Regions from separate parts of the Chryseobacterium sp. 14P4.3.2 genome, predicted to be linked through region 2. Evidence: riboswitches for the same ligand, from Rfam matches in the RefSeq annotation. Region 2 holds a riboswitch; the other holds the start of a gene.
The links. A riboswitch is a leader RNA that binds a small molecule or an ion and turns the genes downstream of it on or off. The one in region 2 is predicted to bind thiamine pyrophosphate.

Region 1 (5,187 bases), on a different contig from region 2:
TTCATCACCCGGACGAATTCCTGCCCCTTTATTCAGTTCGTAAAAATTACTTAAATTATTTAAATTCAGAATTTCATAAACGGACTTACAGCCGTTACAGCAGAAAATTTTTTCGTTAAATAAAATCCGCTCTTTTTCTATACCTTGACCACAATGAAAACAGTTCTCGCTCACCCCATAAAATATTGAACTACAAAATTATAACAAATTTTTTTGTTTATCGTGTTAAAAAGTTCTATTTTTGTGATAAATATCATATAAAATGCCGCAGGAACAACAGATAGCAATTGAAGAGAGGTTCGCCAAAGTTTTTAATGATAAATCATTTAAGGAAAGACTTTCCAGCACAGATTTTGAGAAGTATATTAACGGTAAAAAAAGATTGAGTTTTCAGAAACACGATACTATTTTTGAGGATGGAGAAACTCCGAAAGGAGTGTTTGTTCTTGAAAAAGGAGCCGCTAAACTTTCGAAATCAGGTGCCTTCGGGAAAGATCAGATTTTAAGATTTATCAAAGAAGGGGATATCATCGGCTATCGTTCTTTGCTTTGCGGGGAAAATTTCCAAGCCAAAGCAGAAGCAATGACAGATATAGAATGTGTTTTCTTACCCGCAGATATATTCATGTATCTTTTGGAGATAGATCCACAACTGTCTTTCGTAATGCTTCAAAAAATTTCATACGAATTAGGAGAATCTTCCAATACTATCACTTTTCTGGCGCAGAAAACTGTACGGGAAAGGCTGGCTGAAATTCTGTTGCTTCTGGAACAGAAGCTCGGAGTTGATCCTGAAGGATTTATCAAAATCTCATTGACAAGAGAAGAGATCGCAAACATCATTGGTACAGCTACAGAAAGTGCTATCCGTTTGATCTCGGAGTTCAAGCAGGATAGCCTCATCGAAGTAGATGGAAGAAACATCAAAATTCTGAATCACGATAAACTAATGAAACTCGGTCACGTAGTTTTATAAAAATCATACAAAACTTAAGTCGGCTATAGGCCGACTTTTTAACTTTTAAAAATAGATAAATTATGTCTGTTCACTCTGAAATTAAAAAAGTTACGACTGAAACCTTGCGTAAAATGAAATTCGACAAGGAAAAAATCACAATGCTTACCGCCTATGATTTTACCACAGCTAAGATGGTAGATGCAGGTGGAGTAGACGCAATTTTGATTGGAGACTCTGCAGCGAATGTAATGGCTGGTTTTGAAACTACATTACCTATTACGCTGGATCAAATGATTTATCATGCTCAAAGTGTGGTAAGGGGAACCGACAGAGCCTTAGTAGTAGCAGACTTACCTTTCGGAACTTATCAGAGTAATCCCGAAAAAGCGCTTGAATCTGCCGTAAGAATGATGAAAGAAGGGGGAGCTCATGCAGTAAAGATTGAAGGAGGTAAAGAAATTTCCAAATCAATCAAGAAAATTATCAATGCAGGTATTCCGGTAATGGGACATTTGGGGTTAACTCCACAGTCTATTTATAAATTCGGAACTTATAAGGTAAGAGCAAAAGAAGAAGCTGAAGCAGAAAAATTGATTGCTGATGCACAGCTTTTGGAAGAACTAGGCTGTTTTTCTGTGGTTTTAGAGAAGATTCCTGCTGAATTAGCTAAAAGAGTAACAGAAAGCATTTCTATTCCTACGATCGGTATTGGTGCAGGTGCAGATTGTGACGGTCAGGTTTTGGTGTATCATGATATGGTAGGGATGAACAAAGGTTTCAGTCCCAAATTTTTAAGAAGATACCTTGACCTTTACACAGAAATTACAGGAGCTGTTGCTCAATATGTAAAAGATGTGAAGAGTGTAGAATTTCCTAATGAAAACGAAAGTTACTAATCCACATGCAAAACCAACAACAATCTATCCAGGGAATATTATCCATATTAGCATTGATCTGTCTTGCTGTAGGCTGGTTTAATTTATTTTCTCCGGAAATCAATCATTTACTTTCAAGAAAAATTTTTTACGTTCTCATAGGCGCCAGTTTCTTTATTCAGGCTCCGCTGCTTACCAATAAGAACTTTGTGTATGCCATGTATGCAGCAGCAGCTATTTGTGTATTGGGAGCATTTATACCTGAAGATTCAAAACTTTCAGCCGTTAAAACAATTGGCCTTCTGGGAGGGATTATCCTGTCACTTTCAAATAGAAGAAGATAGACTGAAGAATTATGAAGGAGCAGATTATATATGAAGATAACCATCTTCTGGTGATTAATAAAAAAGTCGGACAGCTTGTACAAGGTGATAAAACCGGTGATGAATCACTATTAGAATCTATAAAGAATTTTATAAAAATAAGAGATGCTAAGCCGGGAAATGTTTTTCTCGGTTTAGTTCATCGTATAGACCGCCCAACTTCTGGATTGGTCATTTATGCTAAAACTTCCAAGGCTCTTTCCCGTCTTACTCAGATGGTAAAAAACCGGGAGATCAAGAAAACATATTGGGCAGTGGTGGCAAAAGAAATCATTCCACAGACCCAAAGGCTGGTTCATTATTTAAAGAAAAACGAAAAGAATAATAAAGCCATTGTTTTCACTAAAGTTACAGAAGGAGCAAAAGAAGCGATTTTAACCTATAATGTTATTAAGACATTAGATAATTATCTGCTGCTGGAAATTGATCTTGAAACCGGAAGACATCATCAGATCAGGGCTCAGCTATCAAAAACCGGAGTTCCAATAAAAGGAGACTTAAAATATGGCTCTCCACGTTCCAACCCTGATGGAGGAATTAATCTTCATGCAAGAAAACTGGAGTTTATTCATCCGGTCACTAAAGAAAAAATTGAAATTACAGCTCCCGTTCCGCAAAATGATGCTATTTGGAGAGCCTGTGAAAATTAAAACGATTACTTTATCCCCCTAAGATACGCTGATCAAACTTTTATGTATTCAGCGGCAAAAATACTAAACCATCTCAATTACGGGATGGTTTTTTACTTAATGTAAATTCAATTTTGTGCATTCTTAAAAAATAACTAACTTCGTCCCAGACTTTAGGGGTGTCTGTTATCAACAGACTGAGATTTTACCCTTTGAACCTGATCTGGATCATACCAGCGTAGGGAAAAGCTGATGACTTTTGCTGTACATTCTATTGTACAATAATGGCCATTCCTAAAGTGTATTTAAATAATTAGGAATGGAACTTATAATCAACCACACCCGAAAAACATTTGATATACTTCCCGAAAATCTGGAAGCTTTACTGGCTATTGAATTACCCGGAAAGAAAAAGGGTATTGCTGTAGCGCTCAACAACCGTATTATTCCGCTGTCCGCCTGGGAAGAAACCATCCTTAATGATAGAGATTCAGTTTTAATCATTACTGCCACTCAAGGCGGTTAATTCTCATATTTAATACCAATACTTATGGCTCATTCAATTACGTGTTCGCCATTTCCGAACTCAAAGAAAATCTATGTTGAAGGGAAAATACATCCTATCAGTGTAGCAATGCGTGAAATACAGCTTAGTCCCACCAAACTTACTAATGGAGGCTTTGAACATAATGCTCCGGTAACGGTTTATGATACGTCAGGCCCCTATACCGATGAAACCGCAGAAATTGATATTCAGAAGGGACTTCCGAGAATAAGGGAGCAATGGATCCTGGACAGAAAAGATGTCAGTATCCTGGAAGGAATTACATCAGAATACGGGAAAGCCCGTCTGGCGGATCCTCGTCTTGACGAACTGCGTTTTGCATATGATCATCAGCCTAAGGTGGCTCAGGAAGGAAAACAACTTACCCAGCTGTATTATGCAAAACAGGGAATTATCACTCCTGAAATGGAATATGTTGCCATCAGGGAAAACCAAAGAATAGAACAGCTTGAATCTGTTTCAAAAGAAATGGCTTTTCAGCATGCCGGAAACAGCTTTGGAGCCAATACACCGAAAACTAAGATTACACCGGAGTTTGTAAGAGATGAGATCGCTGCCGGAAGAGCTATTATTCCTAATAATATCAATCACCCGGAAAGTGAGCCGATGATCATCGGAAGAAATTTCTTGGTGAAAATTAATGCTAATATCGGGAACAGTGCCGTTTCATCAAGTATCGAAGAGGAAGTTGAAAAAGCAGTTTGGGCTTGCCGATGGGGAGCTGATACCATTATGGATCTTTCAACAGGGAAGAATATCCACGAGACAAGAGAATGGATTATCAGAAACAGTCCGGTTCCAATTGGTACCGTTCCAATTTATCAGGCTCTGGAAAAAGTGAAAGGAGTACCAGAGGATCTGACATGGGAAGTTTTTAGGGATACTCTGATTGAGCAGGCTGAACAAGGGGTTTCTTATTTTACGATTCATGCAGGAGTTTTATTACGTTATATCCATTTGACAGCCAATAGAGTAACAGGAATTGTGTCCAGAGGCGGATCTATTATGGCAAAATGGTGCTTATACCATCATAAAGAAAGTTTCCTGTATACTCATTTTGAAGAGATCTGTGAGATTATGAAAAAATATGATGTTGCCTTCTCTCTGGGAGATGGTCTGCGTCCCGGTTCTATTGCTGATGCCAATGATGCAGCTCAGTTTGCAGAACTGGAAACTTTAGGTGAACTGACAAAAATTGCATGGAAACACAATATACAGGTGATGATTGAAGGTCCCGGACACGTTCCTATGCATATGATTAAAGAAAACATGGAGAAACAGCTTGAAGAATGCCATGAAGCTCCATTCTATACCCTAGGACCTCTAACTACAGATATTGCCCCCGGTTATGATCATATCACTTCCGGAATTGGAGCTGCAATGATCGGATGGTTTGGTTGTGCCATGCTTTGCTATGTAACACCGAAAGAACATTTAGGACTTCCAAACAGAGATGACGTAAAAGTTGGAGTGATCACGTATAAACTGGCTGCACACGCTGCAGATTTGGCGAAAGGACATCCTGGAGCGCAATACAGAGATAATGCCTTAAGTAAAGCCAGATTTGAATTCAGATGGGAAGATCAGTTTAATCTTTCATTAGACCCGGAAACAGCAAGATCGTATCATGATGAAACTCTTCCCGCTGATGGGGCTAAAATTGCCCATTTTTGTTCTATGTGCGGACCGAAATTCTGTTCCATGAAAATTACTCAGGAGATCAGGGAGTCTGCAGAAAAAGGAATGCTGGATAAATCACAGGAATTTATTGAAAAAG
Region 2 (5,187 bases):
AAACAATAGTCTCCACTAATTGCGGAGTATGAACCATTCCGATTTTAATAGCATCCGGAACAATATCATCCAAAATAGCTTTGATCTGATCAGCTACCGCTTCAACAGGAATAGAATATATTTTTCTTACTCCCTGGGTATTCTGTACAGGCAAAGCCGTTAATACAGATGTAGAAAAACAGCCTAAAGCAGAGGCCGTTTTGATATCCGCCTGAATACCAGCTCCTCCGCTTCCGTCAAAACCCGCAATGGTTAATACTGATGGGTATTTGTATTTTTTCATTTTAAAATTTCATTTTTTAATTCATACGCTGCTTTCTGAGGATTTTCTGCACTGCATATTGCCGAAACTACGGCAAGGCAATCTGCTCCTGCATGAATGATTGCTTTTGCATTTTTCAGATGAACGCTGCCTATGGCTACCAGAGGCTTTTCTGTAAGCTGTCTGATCTTTGCAATACCCTCAAGCCCCCATTCCTTAATCGTATCCGTTTTGGTATTGGTTTTAAATACAGGACTTATCCCAAGATAATCAGATACTGCAGTCTCTTCGCTTTCAAGTTGTATCAGATGTTCCACAGAATAACCAATCATTTTATCTTTAACCAAAGGAATTTGTCTCAGGTAAGTAGGTGCCGTATCACTGTTCCCAACATGAATTCCTGCTGAACTCACCTTTTCAGCAACCTCAATATTATCGTTAATGATAAGGGGAATTCCATATTTATCTGTGATCTCAAGAAGCTGTTTGGCTTTTTGAAGAAACAAATCAGTACTGTCGTTTTTTTCTCGTAACTGAATGATATCTACACCGCCAAGAATAGCCTGTTCTGCCACTTTTAGAAAATTTCTTCCAGCACAGTCGGCTTCAGAAATAACGAGGTAGAGTTGGTAAGGGAAACAATGTACACTCATTTCTGTTCGATTTTCAAATGACGGATAAATTCTTCCTCAGTGATGTTATATAGCTTATCGATCAGGTTGACCTGAAGACTTCCCGGACCTTTGCTTTCCTGAGCAGCCAGTTCTCCAGCGATGCCAAGCAATGCCATTGCCGCAGCAACCCCATTAACTTTAGCTTCCGTACATCCTATGAATGCGCCTATCAAAGCGGTGGCCGAACATCCTAGACCTGTCACTTTGGTCATCAGGGAATGTCCGTTTTTGATAAAAACAGTTTGGTCTGGGCTTAGGATAATATCAGCTTCACCGGAAATACAGACAATCGTATTGTATTGGCTGACCAGAATTTTACCGGCATCTATAGCCTCGCTGCTTTCTGCAGTACTGTCTACTCCCTTGGTGACTGTATTATTGATCTTAGCCAGTGCAATAATTTCAGAAGCATTTCCTCTGATCACTGTTGGGTGGTACTGTAAAAGCTGATGTAAAATCTGATCCCGGAATGACGTTGCTCCGGCTCCTACAGGATCTAAAACCCACGGCTTATAGATGGCGTCTGCCGTTTCAGCGGCCATAAGCATAGATTCAGACCCGTATTCATCAAGGGTTCCAATATTAATAACCACCGAATGGGCTATGTTGATCATTTCCCTGATTTCAGATTTTGCGTGGGCCATGATGGGAGATGCTCCTGCAGCCAAAAGAGCATTGGCTGTATTGTTCATAACCACATAATTGGTGATATTGTGAACCAGGGGAGAATTTTGTCGTACAAGCTGAACTTGCTGCCAGAGAATTTTTTCCATTGTTATCATTAAAATAAAAATAGCTTTAGGAAAAAATCTGAAACAAAGGTACATTAGCAGATAATGTAATTTTGCTTTTCCCTACGCCGGTGTAAGCCGGATCAGGTTCGAAGGGACTCTCTCAATTCTTTTCAGAATACCCCTAAAGCGAAACAAATGTATAAAAATTATCAGAGCAGACAAAAATCTTGCAACGGAATTTCTAGGGAAGACGGAGTATTTTTATCGTTAGCCGATAATATTTTATTGGCTGTAAAAATACCATTGGGTAATCGTAAAAATAAGCAAAGCTGGAAATAAATAGTACGGTTAACATATGGCTATCTATAAAATCCATATGTTACGTTTTCTATTTCTTCTGTGCGAGAATGAAATCCACCATCTGATCTGTCAGCTTATCCAGGTAAGCTTTATCAGTAGTGCCAAATCCATGTACTCCTTTATCTACAATGATTAAAGAAGTCTGAACCTTAGCTCTTTTTAATTTTCGGTATAATTTTTTTGATTGATTTAATGGAACTATTTTGTCGTTATTTCCCTGAACAATTAAAGTAGGAACAGCATCTGAAACAAAATAAACAGGAGATATGGTTTTGAAATAATCTATTGCCCTGTCCTGGTCTTTTTTGATGTCATATCCAGAAAGTCCTTTGACCAGATTTTGCTGCAGAGTGACAATTTTTTTTGAAATTAGCCCAATCATAGAAACAGGAATCGTACCCAATCTGGTATGGAAAAGCTTGTTGAGATCAGCAGGCCCATAATGATCAATAACATAATTTACTTTTGAAGAATAAGAAGCAAGTTCAGGACTTCCAATATAAGTGTTATCAGGAGTATAGGCTGCCATTAATGAAAGGTGAGCGCCTGCCGAAGCTCCAAAAAGTCCTATATTATTGATGTCAAAATTATATTTTTCCGCATTTTTTCTTACCCATCTTATTGCGTCTTTGGTATCTTCCAGAGGAAGAGGAAAGTGAATGCTGTCATTCAGAAGAGTATAATTGATGCTGATGACAGCATATTTTTCCGCCATTAGTTTGGCAATAGTAGCTTCCACATAGTTACCAGAATTGATGACTTTGCTTCCTTCTATCCAGCCACCGCCATGGACATAGATCATTACCGGAAGCTTTTCTGCTGAGACATTTTTAGGAGTATAAAGATCCAGCTTAATGGGGGCACCCTTTTTATTGGTTTTATAAGTGATATCTTCAGAAAAGTTGGAAATTTCAGGAAGTAATGTACTTTTTACAGCAGGGGCTTTAACGGTTGTTTGTGAAAAATTTTGTGAAAATAATAAACTAGAAATGCTTAAAAATAAAACAAAAAACAGGTTTTTGGAAAACCTGTAGTTTGATATGTTGTTGATGTATAAATTCATAATAAGATTTTTTGAGGGAAGTGTTATTTTACTAACTCCTCAAAAAGCTTACCAAAAGTAGTGTTCAGATCTTTTGATTTTCCGGGATGAGGTCTTGAAGTCTGTACAACGGCACTTCTTACGGCTGTCAGCCATCTGAAACGCTCCGGAATGTCCAGAAGGGCAATAGGACCGCCGTCTTTATCACCGCTGGCAATCTTATAAAAGCTTTCCAGATTCTGAATGATATCTTCATAGTTCAGTTTACTGTGCATCAGTTTGAATTTATCAGGACATAAATAAAACTCTGCCTTGATGAATTTTTCCTTTTTGGAAAACATCACCAGTCCGATATTGAAAAATTCCTCTCTTTCAACTTTGGGTACCAGGCGTATTACCGCGTATTCATATATTTTATCCTCTTGCATTTTTGGCTTCGTTTACAAAGATTTGAGAATTTTCGAATCTGGTTTTCAAAAACTGAAAATAGATCTCACGGATTTCTTCGGGTGTTTCATCGGCATCATTCCAGTGCAGCCAATCTTCAGGGATTAAATTGACTATTTCCCTGAAAAGGTTGGCATTCAGTACTTCATGAGCAAATTGATCAGCTTCATCCAGCATCTTGGCTTTTGGAAGCAGTACATGATCCTTTACGTATTTGAAAGGTGTTTTTGCAGCTGCATCAAAGTTCTGCCATGAGTGATGGAAGTAGAAGGAAGCTCCATTATCGATGATCCAGAGTTCTCTATTCCACATCAGCATATTCGTATTCCTGAACGTACGATCAATATTGGTAATGAAAGCATCCAGCCAGACAATTTTTGAAGCCAACAGAGGATCAACGCTTACTCCCGGATCATAAGTGATAGAGCCCGAAAGATAATGCAGTCCAAGGTTCAGACCTTCCGAAAACTTCAGCAGGTCCTGTATTTCTTCATCAGCTTCCGTCCTCCCGAAATCTGCATCAAGATTTACAAAAACAAGTTCAGGAATTTTCAACCCCAGTGCTTCCGTAATTTTTCCGCCTAAAAGTTCGGAGATCAGCATTTTTACCCCATGGCCGGCACCACGGAATTTTAAGACATATTTAAAGTCATCATCAGCTTCTGCCAGCGCAGGAAGAGAACCTCCTTCTCGCAACGGCAGAATGTAACGTGTCACGGTTACAGTTCTTAAATTCTGCATAAGGCAAAAATAAGCTTATTTTTTTATAATCTTTTTAGTGAATTCTTTTTCTCCGGTTTTATACTGTAGAAAGTACACTCCGCTTGTAAGATAATGTATCGGAATTGTGTAGCCGGAATCTGTTTTGCTCTGGCTGTAACTAATATTTCTTCCGGTACTATCCATAAATGACAGGATTTTAAACTTCTTTTTAGAAGTGATCATAATAAAATTCTGTGCAGGACTAGGGTAAATCTGAACCTGATCTTCAATATCGGATTCTTTTGTGGCAAGGCTGGTTACCGTTACCAGCTTTGTTTTGGTGGTATTGGTTCCGCAGGCATCTGTCGTCAGCTTTACATTATAATTTCCTAAGGCAGTATACATATGCTGGGGATGTTCCTGAACGGAAGTCGTACCATCTCCGAAATCCCATAGATAAGTATTGGAATTTTGGGTTTTATTAGTAAACTGAACAGTGGAGGTTCCTGTAAACTGATGGGTAAATCTACTGTGGACATCATTGGACGTTATAAGCCATTTATTTTGTTGGTTGTAAACTTCCGTTTTTACAATATTTTTTATCAACTGTGCCTCTGCGGAAGTAAGATTACCGTTAAAGGAAACCAGGGTAGGGTCTTTTTTAAACAAGACCGTATAAAATGTATAAGCGGCTGCCATAGAACCTATATAGCTGGGATGGGATTCGTCCTGATCATAAAGCTCTACAGATGGATCTTGTGCTCTGATGGCTCTCCATACTCTTCCTACAGGAGACACTACACCTTCGTTGGTGGCTGCCATTTCCATATAGCGGTTGTAGATTTGATCATCCATTCCTTCGTAAGTGCAGACGGTCGGAAGGCCGGGACAATTCGTAGCATCTCCGTTTTTACGTCCCCATGTCATATAGAACATAACATTTCCACAGCCATTTGAGTTTTTAAT

Region 1: linked by a shared signal. The riboswitch ahead of thiS (sulfur carrier protein ThiS) and the one ahead of thiM (hydroxyethylthiazole kinase) in region 2 are both predicted to bind thiamine pyrophosphate.

The regions. Positions count from the first base shown of each region.
Region 1 is NZ_JBYOKO010000006.1:107,999-113,185, reverse strand. Features, by position in the region: gene AC27VX_RS11165 (heavy metal translocating P-type ATPase) at 1-174, opposite strand, end outside; gene AC27VX_RS11160 (Crp/Fnr family transcriptional regulator) at 263-976, shown strand; gene panB (3-methyl-2-oxobutanoate hydroxymethyltransferase) at 1,039-1,854, shown strand; gene AC27VX_RS11150 (hypothetical protein) at 1,860-2,177, shown strand; gene AC27VX_RS11145 (RluA family pseudouridine synthase) at 2,189-2,866, shown strand; TPP riboswitch at 3,011-3,107, shown strand; gene thiS (sulfur carrier protein ThiS) at 3,165-3,371, shown strand; gene thiC (phosphomethylpyrimidine synthase ThiC) at 3,396-5,187, shown strand, end outside.
Region 2 is NZ_JBYOKO010000012.1:70,541-75,727, reverse strand. Features, by position in the region: gene thiD (bifunctional hydroxymethylpyrimidine kinase/phosphomethylpyrimidine kinase) at 1-283, opposite strand, end outside; gene thiE (thiamine phosphate synthase) at 280-915, opposite strand; gene thiM (hydroxyethylthiazole kinase) at 912-1,709, opposite strand; TPP riboswitch at 1,771-1,863, opposite strand; gene AC27VX_RS16900 (alpha/beta hydrolase fold domain-containing protein) at 2,059-3,093, opposite strand; gene AC27VX_RS16895 (DUF3037 domain-containing protein) at 3,117-3,500, opposite strand; gene AC27VX_RS16890 (HipA family kinase) at 3,487-4,260, opposite strand; gene AC27VX_RS16885 (PKD domain-containing protein) at 4,276-5,187, opposite strand, start outside.